DNA from 3 places in the Rossellomorea sp. FS2 genome. Region 1 is predicted to be linked to each of the others. Evidence: riboswitches for the same ligand, from Rfam matches in the RefSeq annotation. Region 1 holds a riboswitch; each other region holds the start of a gene.
What was found. Region 1 has a riboswitch for cobalamin ahead of ACNA6I_RS00235 (hypothetical protein). Riboswitches for the same ligand answer to the same signal wherever they lie in the genome.
Positions count from the first base shown of each region.

Region 2: another riboswitch for cobalamin. It lies ahead of ACNA6I_RS04950 (ABC transporter substrate-binding protein); the one in region 1 lies ahead of ACNA6I_RS00235 (hypothetical protein).
Region 3: another riboswitch for cobalamin. It lies ahead of ACNA6I_RS08420 (ribonucleoside-diphosphate reductase subunit alpha); the one in region 1 lies ahead of ACNA6I_RS00235 (hypothetical protein).

Region 1 is NZ_JBLRVS010000001.1:33,104-36,844, reverse strand. Features, by position in the region: gene ACNA6I_RS00245 (biotin transporter BioY) at 1-556, opposite strand, end outside; gene ACNA6I_RS00240 (ABC transporter substrate-binding protein) at 652-1,614, opposite strand; gene ACNA6I_RS00235 (hypothetical protein) at 1,580-2,122, opposite strand; cobalamin riboswitch at 2,258-2,441, opposite strand; gene ACNA6I_RS00230 (hypothetical protein) at 2,570-2,902, shown strand; gene ACNA6I_RS00225 (YwqG family protein) at 3,157-3,741, opposite strand, start outside.
Region 2 is NZ_JBLRVS010000001.1:920,382-924,122, reverse strand. Features, by position in the region: gene ACNA6I_RS04955 (FecCD family ABC transporter permease) at 1-834, opposite strand, end outside; gene ACNA6I_RS04950 (ABC transporter substrate-binding protein) at 797-1,747, opposite strand; cobalamin riboswitch at 1,853-2,035, opposite strand; gene ACNA6I_RS04945 (PadR family transcriptional regulator) at 2,202-2,756, shown strand; gene msrA (peptide-methionine (S)-S-oxide reductase MsrA) at 2,785-3,315, shown strand; gene ACNA6I_RS04935 (phytoene desaturase family protein) at 3,361-3,741, opposite strand, start outside.
Region 3 is NZ_JBLRVS010000001.1:1,619,391-1,623,131, forward strand. Features, by position in the region: gene ACNA6I_RS08420 (ribonucleoside-diphosphate reductase subunit alpha) at 1-1,574, opposite strand, end outside; cobalamin riboswitch at 1,719-1,900, opposite strand; gene ACNA6I_RS08425 (SurA N-terminal domain-containing protein) at 2,435-3,205, shown strand; gene ACNA6I_RS08430 (hypothetical protein) at 3,297-3,467, shown strand; gene gndA (NADP-dependent phosphogluconate dehydrogenase) at 3,509-3,741, opposite strand, start outside.

The DNA.
Region 1 (3,741 bases):
CGACTGCCGGCTTGATCAATCTTGCCTGCACCAAGCGATTGCGTACGACGATCCCGAGCCAGCTGGCAAGGGCCGCCTTGATGAATCCTCCTACAAGGAACGGATAGACCCCTGCTGCCATCGCCTGGCTCCACCCAAGGTCTGCCACGAACTTCAGCTGGATCGTCCCCAGGATCAGGGTCACGACCATCCCGACCAGATTGGCCACCATGGCCATGGGCAGGGTGAAAGAGGTTTTCTCCAAGATCAATCCTGTCACATAGGCCGCCGCGATGAATCCAACGATGTACCCTCCCGTCGGACCGACCAGGACATGGGCTCCTCCGCTCATCCCTGCAAACACCGGGAGTCCGGCTGCCCCAATGGCGGTGTATCCGACGAGGGCAAAAGCCCCGTAGCGGCTCCCAAGAATCGTCGCCGTCAGCCCCACTGCCAACGTCTGCCCGCTGATCGGCACGAGGGGCAGGGGAATTTCGATTTGCGCAAAGATTCCCGTGATCGCTGCAAACACCCCGCACTGAATAATCATTCTCAACCTGTCTCGATCCATTTCCATACACCCCTTGAAATATGTAAACTTAATTATATTATTAGTTTACATATTAAAAGCGAGTTTGAAAAGGCTTTCTTTTACACTATTTTGAATGAATTCTAGAAAAGGTCCGGATAAACAGCCTTGGCCGTGATTTCGACTGCCTCACCGATCCTCGGGCCCGGTCGGGACATGACATCGGAATCAAGATAGATGACCCGGTCATCCTTTACGGCGTCGATCGTGTCCCAGCCGGTCCTGGATTTGATTTCATCTACGGGATTTTCCACATAGTTCACCGTTGTCAGAATGGTCGCAGGATTCCGTTTGATGATTTCTTCTTCCCCGAGCTTCGGCCAGCCCTCCTGATCGGCAAATACATTATCCACACCAGCAGCCTGGAGGATCTCCTGCTGGAAGGTCGTTCCACCCGCCGTATAGATCTCAGGAGCGGGGCTGATTTCAAAATAGACTTTTTCTTTTTCGTCAAGTGCCTGGACTTTTTCACCGACATCGGAGATTTGTTTCTTCATCCCTTCAATCACTTCGTTCCCCTTCTCTTCGGCCCCCATTACCTTTGCCACCTGTTCGATATCGCCGTAAACGTCGTCAAAGGTTTGGGCAGACTGGATGACGAAAACCGGAATGCCCGCATCTTCAAGCTGCTTGATCCCTGCATCATCACCTGTTGTATAGGCGATCACGACGTCTGGGTCCAGGGAAATCACTTTTTCCGCATTGACGGTCATGGAATCGGAGATGACCTCGAGATCCTCCACCTCCTTCGGATAATGATCGAATTCAGTCACCCCGACCACTTTATCCCCTGCCCCTACGGCATACAGGATCTCTGTGTTGCTCGGTTGCAGGGAAACGACGGTCTCCGGAACCTTTTTGAACGTGACTTCTTCCCCGCGGTCATCCTTGACGCTATAGACAGTTGACTTTTCTTCTTTTTTTGTTGATGCTGTTTCTTCACCGGTCCCACATCCTGATAGAATGAGACCAAAGCTGATGAACAATCCGATCCATGCATGTTTTTTCATCTCACTGTTCTCCCTTGCCTGATTTTGATAGTCCATAGGACTTGCTGATAAAGGGGATTTCTTTCACCCCTTCACATTTATTCACATACACGGCCATGACGAACAGGACATTTGCCAGCAGATGGGCATATTTGAACAGCAGATTGTCCACTTTCTGTTCGAGGCTTACCTTATGGAGGGCCCTGACCGATTTCTTCGCTTCGCTCCTGCACGTATGAAGGACCGTAGCCGCGTAGCATCCCTGAGGAAGCAGGAATGTTCGGATTTCCTCTTCCACTTCGTTCACGTACGTGTCATACAGGTCGCTCAATCGCTGCAGATCCTGGAGGGAGATGGCCATCTCCCCCCGCACCGAACCATTCAGGTGATAAGCCATCTCGCAAAGATAAAGCAGATCTTCACGGACTGCCCCCTCTGTCAATGAAGAAGCCTGACCGATCCTCGTTGCCAGGGAATCCGTCCGGATCTCGAAATCGACCGTCGACTGGGACTCCCTCATATACGGATAACAGATGTATCTGAAATCCTTTTTCCCCACGTTCATCCTCCCTTTCTTCTCTTTTAGTGAATCACCGATCGTACCGGAAACGGGCATAAAAAAAACCAGCCAAACGGCCGGCAATCATCATCAAAATAAAAGATGCATCAAGCCGCACCATCCCCTTAACTTCCGAAGAGCATAATACGATGGAAATCAGGCAGGTATCCTGGCTTGTGCATCATCCTACTTCAAGGCCCTTCCCGTTCATTGATGGAACAGTGGGTTTTTCCTTGGTTCGTCAGCACTTACAGTTGCGGAAACAGCTCCGGTTTTTCACCGGATTCCCTTTATGCGCGAGCGCACCTGATTTCTGCGAAGGTCTATTCACTTAAGGACCATTATACCATGTGAGCCCATATGGAGTGTCCCTATTTTTTCAAATCCCTTTCATGAACCTGTCCGTATCTGAATAGGAATGAATAGGACAAACAAACAAGAAGGGATGATGGCATGAAATGGTTGATCCCACTGAGCTTCATATCCCTGCTGCTGGCAGGGTGCGGAAGTGAAGAAAAGAGCTACGAGTTGTGTGGATACGGGGATATGCTGGTGTTGAACGGGAAGGGATATGTGCTATTGCCTGTCAAGAAGACGCTCACCCTCGACGGGAAGGCAGGGGAGATCAAGGAGAAGATCGGGGATGAGTTCCATCCTGAAAAAGACTACACGGCGAATCATCTGAAGAAGGGGACGGATCTTTATTATGTAAAGGACCACAGCACCTATCTCATCGCCAAGACTTCTGACGAACGATACCTCCTCTATGAAGAGATTGAAAAATGACGAGCACGATCAGTGTAGGTTCTTTATGCCGCTCATGATTTCCGTGCAAGACTTCGCTTTCCACGGGTAGCCCGTGAGCCTCCTCGGCGGGCCTGCGGGGTCTCACATTAGCTACTCTCCCGCAGGAGTCTACGTCTTGCACTCCAATCAACCGCTGGAATCAATGAAATTCTTTTGTTCCAAAAAATTAAAAACCCGAATTCACTAGCCTGATCGTAGGCAAATGAATTCGGGTTTTGCTATGCCGGCTCGTCTTATGAACAATCCCAGTTATAGACCACATTGCCGAATTGTTTCTTCTTAAGATCTTCTTTCTTTATGAAGAAGTTGGCAATGCCGCAGTCGCCCCACATCATGTCCACTTCATCATCCGAGTCGATCTGCAGCAGCAGCAGTGCATGGTCCTGATCTTCATACTGACGCGGATCCTCCTGTGTGAAGCCCGGATATCCTCCGATCTTATGTCCGAAGCCGCTTTGGGTTTCATAGAACTCATCCATGAGGGCGTCGGCCTCTTCCCCATCATCGGTCATGGATTCAAACAGATCCCAGCTTTCCTTCCCGAACACCTTCTCGAAGCGATAGTCGCCTGCGCTGATCGTTTCACTTGTCAATTCCGCCAGGACGGCGCCTTCCTTCGTGACAGGGAAATACACGTCATCGGGGATTTTCACGAAAGAAAAATCGGATACGAGCTCTTCTTTCGGCAGGAACGGCTCTTCTATAAATCTGATTCGGAAATCCTTTTGGTCCTGCTTCTGGTCGATATTCATTCCGTACAGGTCATCATGGACCGAAATGAAGATCTGCAGGAGTCCTGATTCCGGATAATCTTCGAG
Region 2 (3,741 bases), 890 kb from region 1:
AAACCCGATTGTACCCGAAACGGCTACAGCCGCGCCCGTGAGTATACTTCCGGAGATAAGGATCAGCAGCTTCCTTTTCTGGACTGATATCCCGATGTAGCGAGCCTGATCCTCCCCGAAGCTCATCCCGTTCAACTCTTTGGCATTGAGCAGCAGCAAGAGGACGCCGACCACGAAGAATGGCAGGACGATCCCCACATACTCCCATCCTCTCATGGACACGCTCCCGAGCAACCATCCGATGATCTGCCTCAATTCCTCCCCTGTTAGTGCGATCATGAGGGAAATGAAGGACCCCAGAAACGAACTGAAGATGATGCCGGTCAGGATGATCGTTTCCACCTTCATCGTCCTTTCGACCTTTTGGGCAAACCATAGGACGATAAAAATGGTCACGACGGAAAACAGGATACTCAAAAATGGAAGCGTGAACGGACCGATGAACGGGATCGTCAAATGGAAGAAGAGCGTGACCACCGCCCCCACTGATGCCCCCGAGGAAACACCCAACGTGTATGGATCGGCAAGGGGATTCCGCAAGAGACCTTGAAAAGAAGCTCCCGCAACAGCAAGGGAGCTTCCTACGATCAGGGCCAACAGGACTCTTGGAAGCCTGATGGAATAAACGATATTAATGAACATCTGATCTACCTCGGGCGGTACAGCTCTTCCAGTCATTTTTGCCCCGATGATCTGGAGGATATCCATGAACGGGACCCGGATCGTACCGACAGAGATGGCTACCAGGATAGAGATGATAAGGAAAGCAAGGGACGCAGCGTAACTGATCCAAATTTTATTCTTTGAATAGCTCCGGATAGACCGCTTTGGCAATTTCCTCTACTCCTTCTACGATCCTTGGACCTGAACGCGTCACAAGATCGGTGTTCACATCATGCACTTCTTCGTCCTTGATGGCTTGTACATCCTTCCACGCGCTGCGATCAAGGACTTGTTGAACGGCTTGCTCACCATATGTCGTGATGATGACGTCAGGATTTTTTGCGAGGACGTCTTCTTCACTTACATTGATCCATCCTTCCTGATCTCCCATCACATTGTCGGCATTGATGGTTGCAAGCATTTCATCGACGAAGGTATTCTTGCCGGTGGAATAGATCTCAGGTTCCCCGGAAACCTCCACATATACGCTTTTCTTATCTTTTACAGAAGCGGTTTTTTCTTTGATGGACTCAATTCCATCCTTCATGTCTGAAACGACTTTTTCCGCCTTTTCATTTTCCCCAACAAGTTTTCCGATATTCTCGATTGTCGTATAGACTTTATCAAAGCTGGATGCATCACGTACGACATAAACAGGAATACCGGAATCCCTGATCTGGTCCAGACCGGCTTTTGCTGATACAGCCGTGGATTCATGGGCAAGGACGAGATCGGGTTTCATCCCTACGATCTTCTCGACATTGAATTCCATTCCGCCGATCTTCTCAATATCTGCAGCTTCTTTCGGATAGTTATCAAAATCGGTCACCCCGACGACGTTTTCACCGAGTCCCAGTTCAAAAAGGATTTCCGTATTACTTGGGATAAGGGTGACAATCTTTTCAGGTGCTTTCTCCAGGGTGATATCATCCCCGAGTGCGTCCTCTACCGTGACCGGTTCGGATACGGATTCACTGCTTTTTTCAGAGGATTTTTCCTCTGCTTTGTTGTCTGTCGTTCCACATGCTGTCAATAATCCAAGCGCTAGGAACAGGGCTAATACGATCTTGATTGAATGTTTCAATCGTTTCTCCTCCTTGTTCGTTCCAGGCGAAAGAAAAACATCCCTTCAACAGGGATGTTAGTGTAAAATGCATCAAGCACCGTACACCCTTCTATCCGCGTAGATCGGTGTGATCAGAACATGGGCAGGTCTCCTGGCTCATGAGTATGCGCTCCTCCGCCTTCCCATTTCATCGAAACAGTGGCGTTGAAGGAGCAAACCCATTTACAGTGGCGGGACCGCGCCGGAATTGAACCGGCTTCCCTATTATGAGGCGTCAAGCGCTTCACCCATGATCTTTATGTAAGATTATCCACTGAGAATTATACACAAGTTTACAAGGATAGTGAATCTTTTTTCACATCCTGCAGCTCGAGCGCCGTCTTGGAAGGGCTTTGAGAGCCCATTCATGATATAATGGACCTTATTACGAGATTCAATGGCCCAGCGCGTCAACATGATAAGGAGTTTTTTTATGTCTATTCGATATGCATTGCTCGGTTTATTGGCCAAGCAACCTCAGACGGGCTACGACCTGTTCCATACATTCAAAACCCAGCAAATCTACTATTGGAGCTCGACCCACTCCCAGGTATACAAGGAACTCGGGAAGATGGAGGAAGAGCACCTTACCACTCATGACATCGTTTATCAGGAAGGCAGCCCGAATAAGAAGGTATATACCATCACCCCTGACGGAGAACGCCACCTGATAGAATGGATGATTCATACAAAGAGCAAACCAGCCAAGATCAAGGATGAATTCCTGATCAAGACATCTGCCTTTCACGTCATTTCAAAAGAAGAAGCCATCTCTCTCCTTCAACGGATGAAGGCGCATAACGAAATGGTGGTCACCGGGACCGGGCAGTGGAAGGAACAAATGTTTCAGGGCAATAAGCCCGGTTATGGGCAGGTTGGAGAGTATTTGACGGCAGAGTATGGGATCAGGTACGCGCAGATGTATGTCGACTGGTGTGATTGGGCAATCAAGGAGATTCATTCCCTTCCTGAGGATACGGAATCTTGACTACTACTATGATTTGGAGGAAGAACTGATGAGTGCACATACACATTTGGCAACATTCGCGGGAGGATGCTTCTGGTGCATGGTGAAGCCTTTCGATGAGCTCCCAGGTATACACGGAATCGTTTCCGGCTACACAGGGGGTCACATCAAGGACCCGACATACAAAGAAGTCAAAGAAGGAAACAGCGGTCATTATGAAGCGGTTCAGATTACATTTGATCCTGAGCTTTTCCCATACGAACGGCTTCTGGAGCTGTACTGGCCACAAATCGATCCAACGGATGATGGCGGGCAATTCCAGGACCGCGGTGATCAATACCGTACGGCCATCTTTTATCATGATGAAGAACAGCGGAATGCAGCAGAAGAAACAAAAAGACAGATTGAAGAAAGCGGTCGGTTCAAACAGCCGGTCGTGACTCAGATTCTTCCAGCATCCACTTTTTATCCTGCTGAAGACTACCATCAGGACTTCTACAAAACGAATCCTGATGAGTACAAGGAAGACCGCGCGAAGTCCGGAAGGGACGAATTCATCGAAGAAAACTGGAAAAAATGAAACAAAAAGGCAGCACGGGTGTTTTCACCCGTGCTGCCTTTTTGTTTACCCGGTGGCCCTGCCGTCTTTCGCTTGTTCGTCGAGGATCAGCTCTGCCGTCAGCTGTCCGGACAAAGAAACCATCGGCACCCCTCCACCTGGATGGGTCGATCCCCCCACAAAATATACATTGGACAAGATCCGGCTTTTATTCGGAACCTTGAAGCCTCCGTTCAGCTTCCGATCCGTCACCGTTCCATAGATTGAACCGCCATTTGACCCATAAAGCTTCTGGATATCATTCGGCGTGAAGGTGTATTCGAATTCGATATGGTCCCTGAGCCCTTTCACACCCATGCGCTCCAGCTTATTCAGGATCACTTCCCTGTATGCCTCTTCATGCCGACTCCAGTCTTCACCTTTTTTCAATGGAGGAACATGGGTGAG
Region 3 (3,741 bases), 1.6 Mb from region 1:
CCCCTGTACCGTGCATTCGTCAACTGGGCCTGCAGGACCGGGATATCATTGAGATCAATGACATTGTCCAGGAGCCGCACCCCGATCGTGACGACACGTTCCATCTGACCATCCCGTACCGTCCTTGCAAGGGAAACGGACGCAAGATTGCACACCACATAGTCTCCCGGATTTTTGTAGGTGATGATCTTCCCGTCCTTGACCACTTCTTCTTCCATCACAGTCGGGCTCATGTTTTGGGCGATTTCCGTGCAAAGGTTACTGCAGTAGATCATGCCCTTATGACTATTTGCATTTTGACGATTCACACTGTCGCGATAGAACATGTAAGGCGTGCCCGTTTCAAGCTGGGAAATCATGATCCGCTTAAAGATATCGATCGCCGGGATGATTTCTTTGGACAAAGCCGGCTCATTTACACATTCCCAGTACTTATCGCGGAACGTACCGGATCCTTTTTCCTCATCAAAGTGGTCTTCAAGGGCATAGCCCATGATGGTCTTCACTTCATGAGGATCGAACAGATACCAGTCCCCGCGATTCTCGACCTGCTCCATGAAGAGATCAGGGAGACAGACGCCCGTGAACAGGTCATGGGTACGAAGGCGCTCATCTCCGTTGTTCAATCGCGTATCGAGGAAGGAGAAGATATCTTTGTGCCACACATCCAGATAGACGGCGATGGCCCCTTGGCGCTGGCCGAGCTGATCCACGGAGACAGCCGTATTGTTCAGCTGCTTCATCCATGGGATTACACCGGAGCTGACCCCCTTGAACCCTTTGATATCACTTCCGCGACTTCTTACTTTCCCCATATAGATACCGAGCCCGCCTCCGTTCTTGCTCAATGTGGAAACGTCCGTATTACTGTCGTAGATGCTGCGCAAATCGTCTTCCACCGTATCGATGAAGCAGCTTGAGAGCTGTCCATAGCTCTTGCCGGCATTGGCGAAGGTAGGGGTTGCCACAGTCATATACAAGTTGGACAGGGCCCAATAGGCTTCCTCTACAAGCACGAGCCTGTGCTCCTTCGGCTCATTCATCAAGAGCGTCATGGCGATGATCATGAATCTCTCTTGCGGCAGTTCGAATAAAACCCCTGAATGATCCTTGGTGAGATAACGCTCTGACAGGGTGACGATTCCTATGTAAGTGAACAATTCATCCCGTTCAGGACGGATGAGACTTTCGAGATGATCCATCTCCTCTTTGCTGTATGTATCCAGTAATTTCGTAGAATACAGATTCTTCTCGGTCAGTGTCCCGATAAGCTCATATAAGCCTTTATAAGGCTCCATACCTCTTGCGTTTGCACTGATGGCGTAGAGATTCTTCAAATATAGCGAGGCCGCCACGTACGTCCAATCAGGTTCATTTGATGAAATACGCTCAACAGCAGACAGGATCAAGAACTGCAGAAGCTGTTTTTCCTCCACTCCTGGCTGATTTTCCGTATAAAGGGCTACCTTTTGAGTGTATTCCTCCCAATTCAATGCTTCATGGCTTTCCCGAAGCCCGCTTAATAGACGTTCCGCTCTATGGGATGCCGTAGTTCCGTTAATGGTTGATGTCATACTAATATTCCTCCCTTTTATTAGTCGGGAGAGGATGAAAAAAGCCCATCCTATTCACATAGGATGGGCAGTCATAAACGATAGATTCACAAGGCATACTACGCCAAGGGTAATCCTCGCCTATCCTCCCAATTCCCGAAGAAGATAACACGTACTAATCCTGGCAGGTCTCCTGACTTGTGCTTTTTGCCTACTCGAAGGCCTTCCCGTCCGATGGACAGTGGCATTCCTTCTTTCGTTTGCACTTACAGTTGCGGGGACAGTCCCGGAATTTCACCGGGTTCCCTTTTAAGTCGATATCCGACACCACAATCATAGGTTATAAACAATATATTGTTATGAAATTTAAGAAAAACACAATATGTTGCGTCTTTTATATTAAACCAACTTTCTACATTTTACAACAGAGAAGCTCAAATGAAAAGAATGAAAGCAGGATGAATTTATGCCTACAATTATTTTTTTCGTTAAATTCCATAGAAGAGCAGAACAAGACAGTATGTAATCCTTCCATATCGGGCCAGATGGCGCCAGACTTCCCTTGAGGAAATCCTGTTATCCATTTATGATGCAATAGAAGGTTGTTTTGACCGTATTCTTAGGTCCCCTATTATTTTGAGCCGCTGAGATGGTACCCCCATCGACAGCGGCTCCTTTTTTACCACGAATTCCTTACAGTTATGTTTCATTCACCAGGCTGTCACACGTTTTGTCTTCGATAAACCCGCATTTTATATGGCTTCTTTTCTATTTCAAGGGAATTACAAGGAAATTAATCCTCCCAAATACTTTCTTTTTCTCCGGGAATCCTTTAAAATGCCCTTTAGAAGCTTGAAACCCAGTTTCGAAAGGAGATCACTATGAATAAACGTTTACTCACGATCCTTTTAGCGGCTATGACCGTACTGCTGCTCGCAGCTTGCGGAGCTAATGATGATAGTGCAAAAAAATCCGATGATAGTAAAAAATCCTCCGAACAGGCAAAAAGCGAGGAAGAACAAGCAAAACAAATGAAAGAAATGCAAAAAAAGATGGACAAGCAGAAAGTCGACAACGATAAAGTCGTCGCCATCGTAAATGATGAAAAAATCAAAGGGGAAGACTACAACAACGTACTCTCTTCTTCTCAAATGCAATATCAGCAAATGGGTCAGGACCCAACCTCCAAGGATGCTGCCAAACAGATTAAAGAACAAACCATCGATAGCCTTGTAGGTCAGACACTTCTACTTCAACAAGCCGATAAAAAAGGGTATAAAGCTTCAGATGATGAAGTGGACAAGCAGCTCGAAGAAGTCAAAAAGCAATATGAAGATGATAAAAAGTTCAATGCAGCCATGAAAGATGCCGGATTCACCATGGATGAACTGAAAAATCAGATTGCCGAAAACATCAAGTATACCAAATATGTCGATAAAGAAATCAAGACCGAAAAAGTGACAGACGACGAAGTGAAAAAAATGTACGAACAGTACACTAGCCAAAGCGGCCAGGATTCTAAAGATGCACCGAAACTTGAGGATGTAGAGCCGCAGATCAAATCACAGCTTGAGCAGCAAAAGAAACAAGAACAGCTTGTGAAACACGTGGAAGATCTGAAGAAAGATGCAAAAGTCGACGTAAAAATCTAACAAAAAAGGACATCCACCAGGATGTCCTTTTTTATGTTTCCGAGCGGAATATGAGGGTATTTCACTATTACAACAGAAAGGAGGAACTGCGGTGTCGAAAGATGAGAACGTTCAGCCTAAACGAGAGAGTGACGACCGGGACATTCCAGACCCTGAAAAGGAACAGACAGTCGACTCCATCCCTTTGGATGAATTAAACAAAGACCTTAAGGATGAAAAGAAGAAGCATAAAAGCAAAGACTCTTCTTCCAGCGAAGAATAATAAAACAAGCCTGGCATCGATGCCAGGCTTGTTTTTGTGCATTATTTTCTTAACCAGTCGGTATGGAATATACCTTCTTTGTCTTTCCGTTGGTACGTATGGGCTCCAAAGTAGTCCCTTTGTGCCTGCAGGAGGTTCGCAGGGAGCGATTCGGAACGATAGCTGTCGTAATAGGCCAGGGCACTCGCAAGTCCAGGTACAGGCACCCCTAGCTTGATCGCTGTCGCCACGACTTCACGGGCATCTTCCTGATAGCCTTCGACGATTCCCTTGA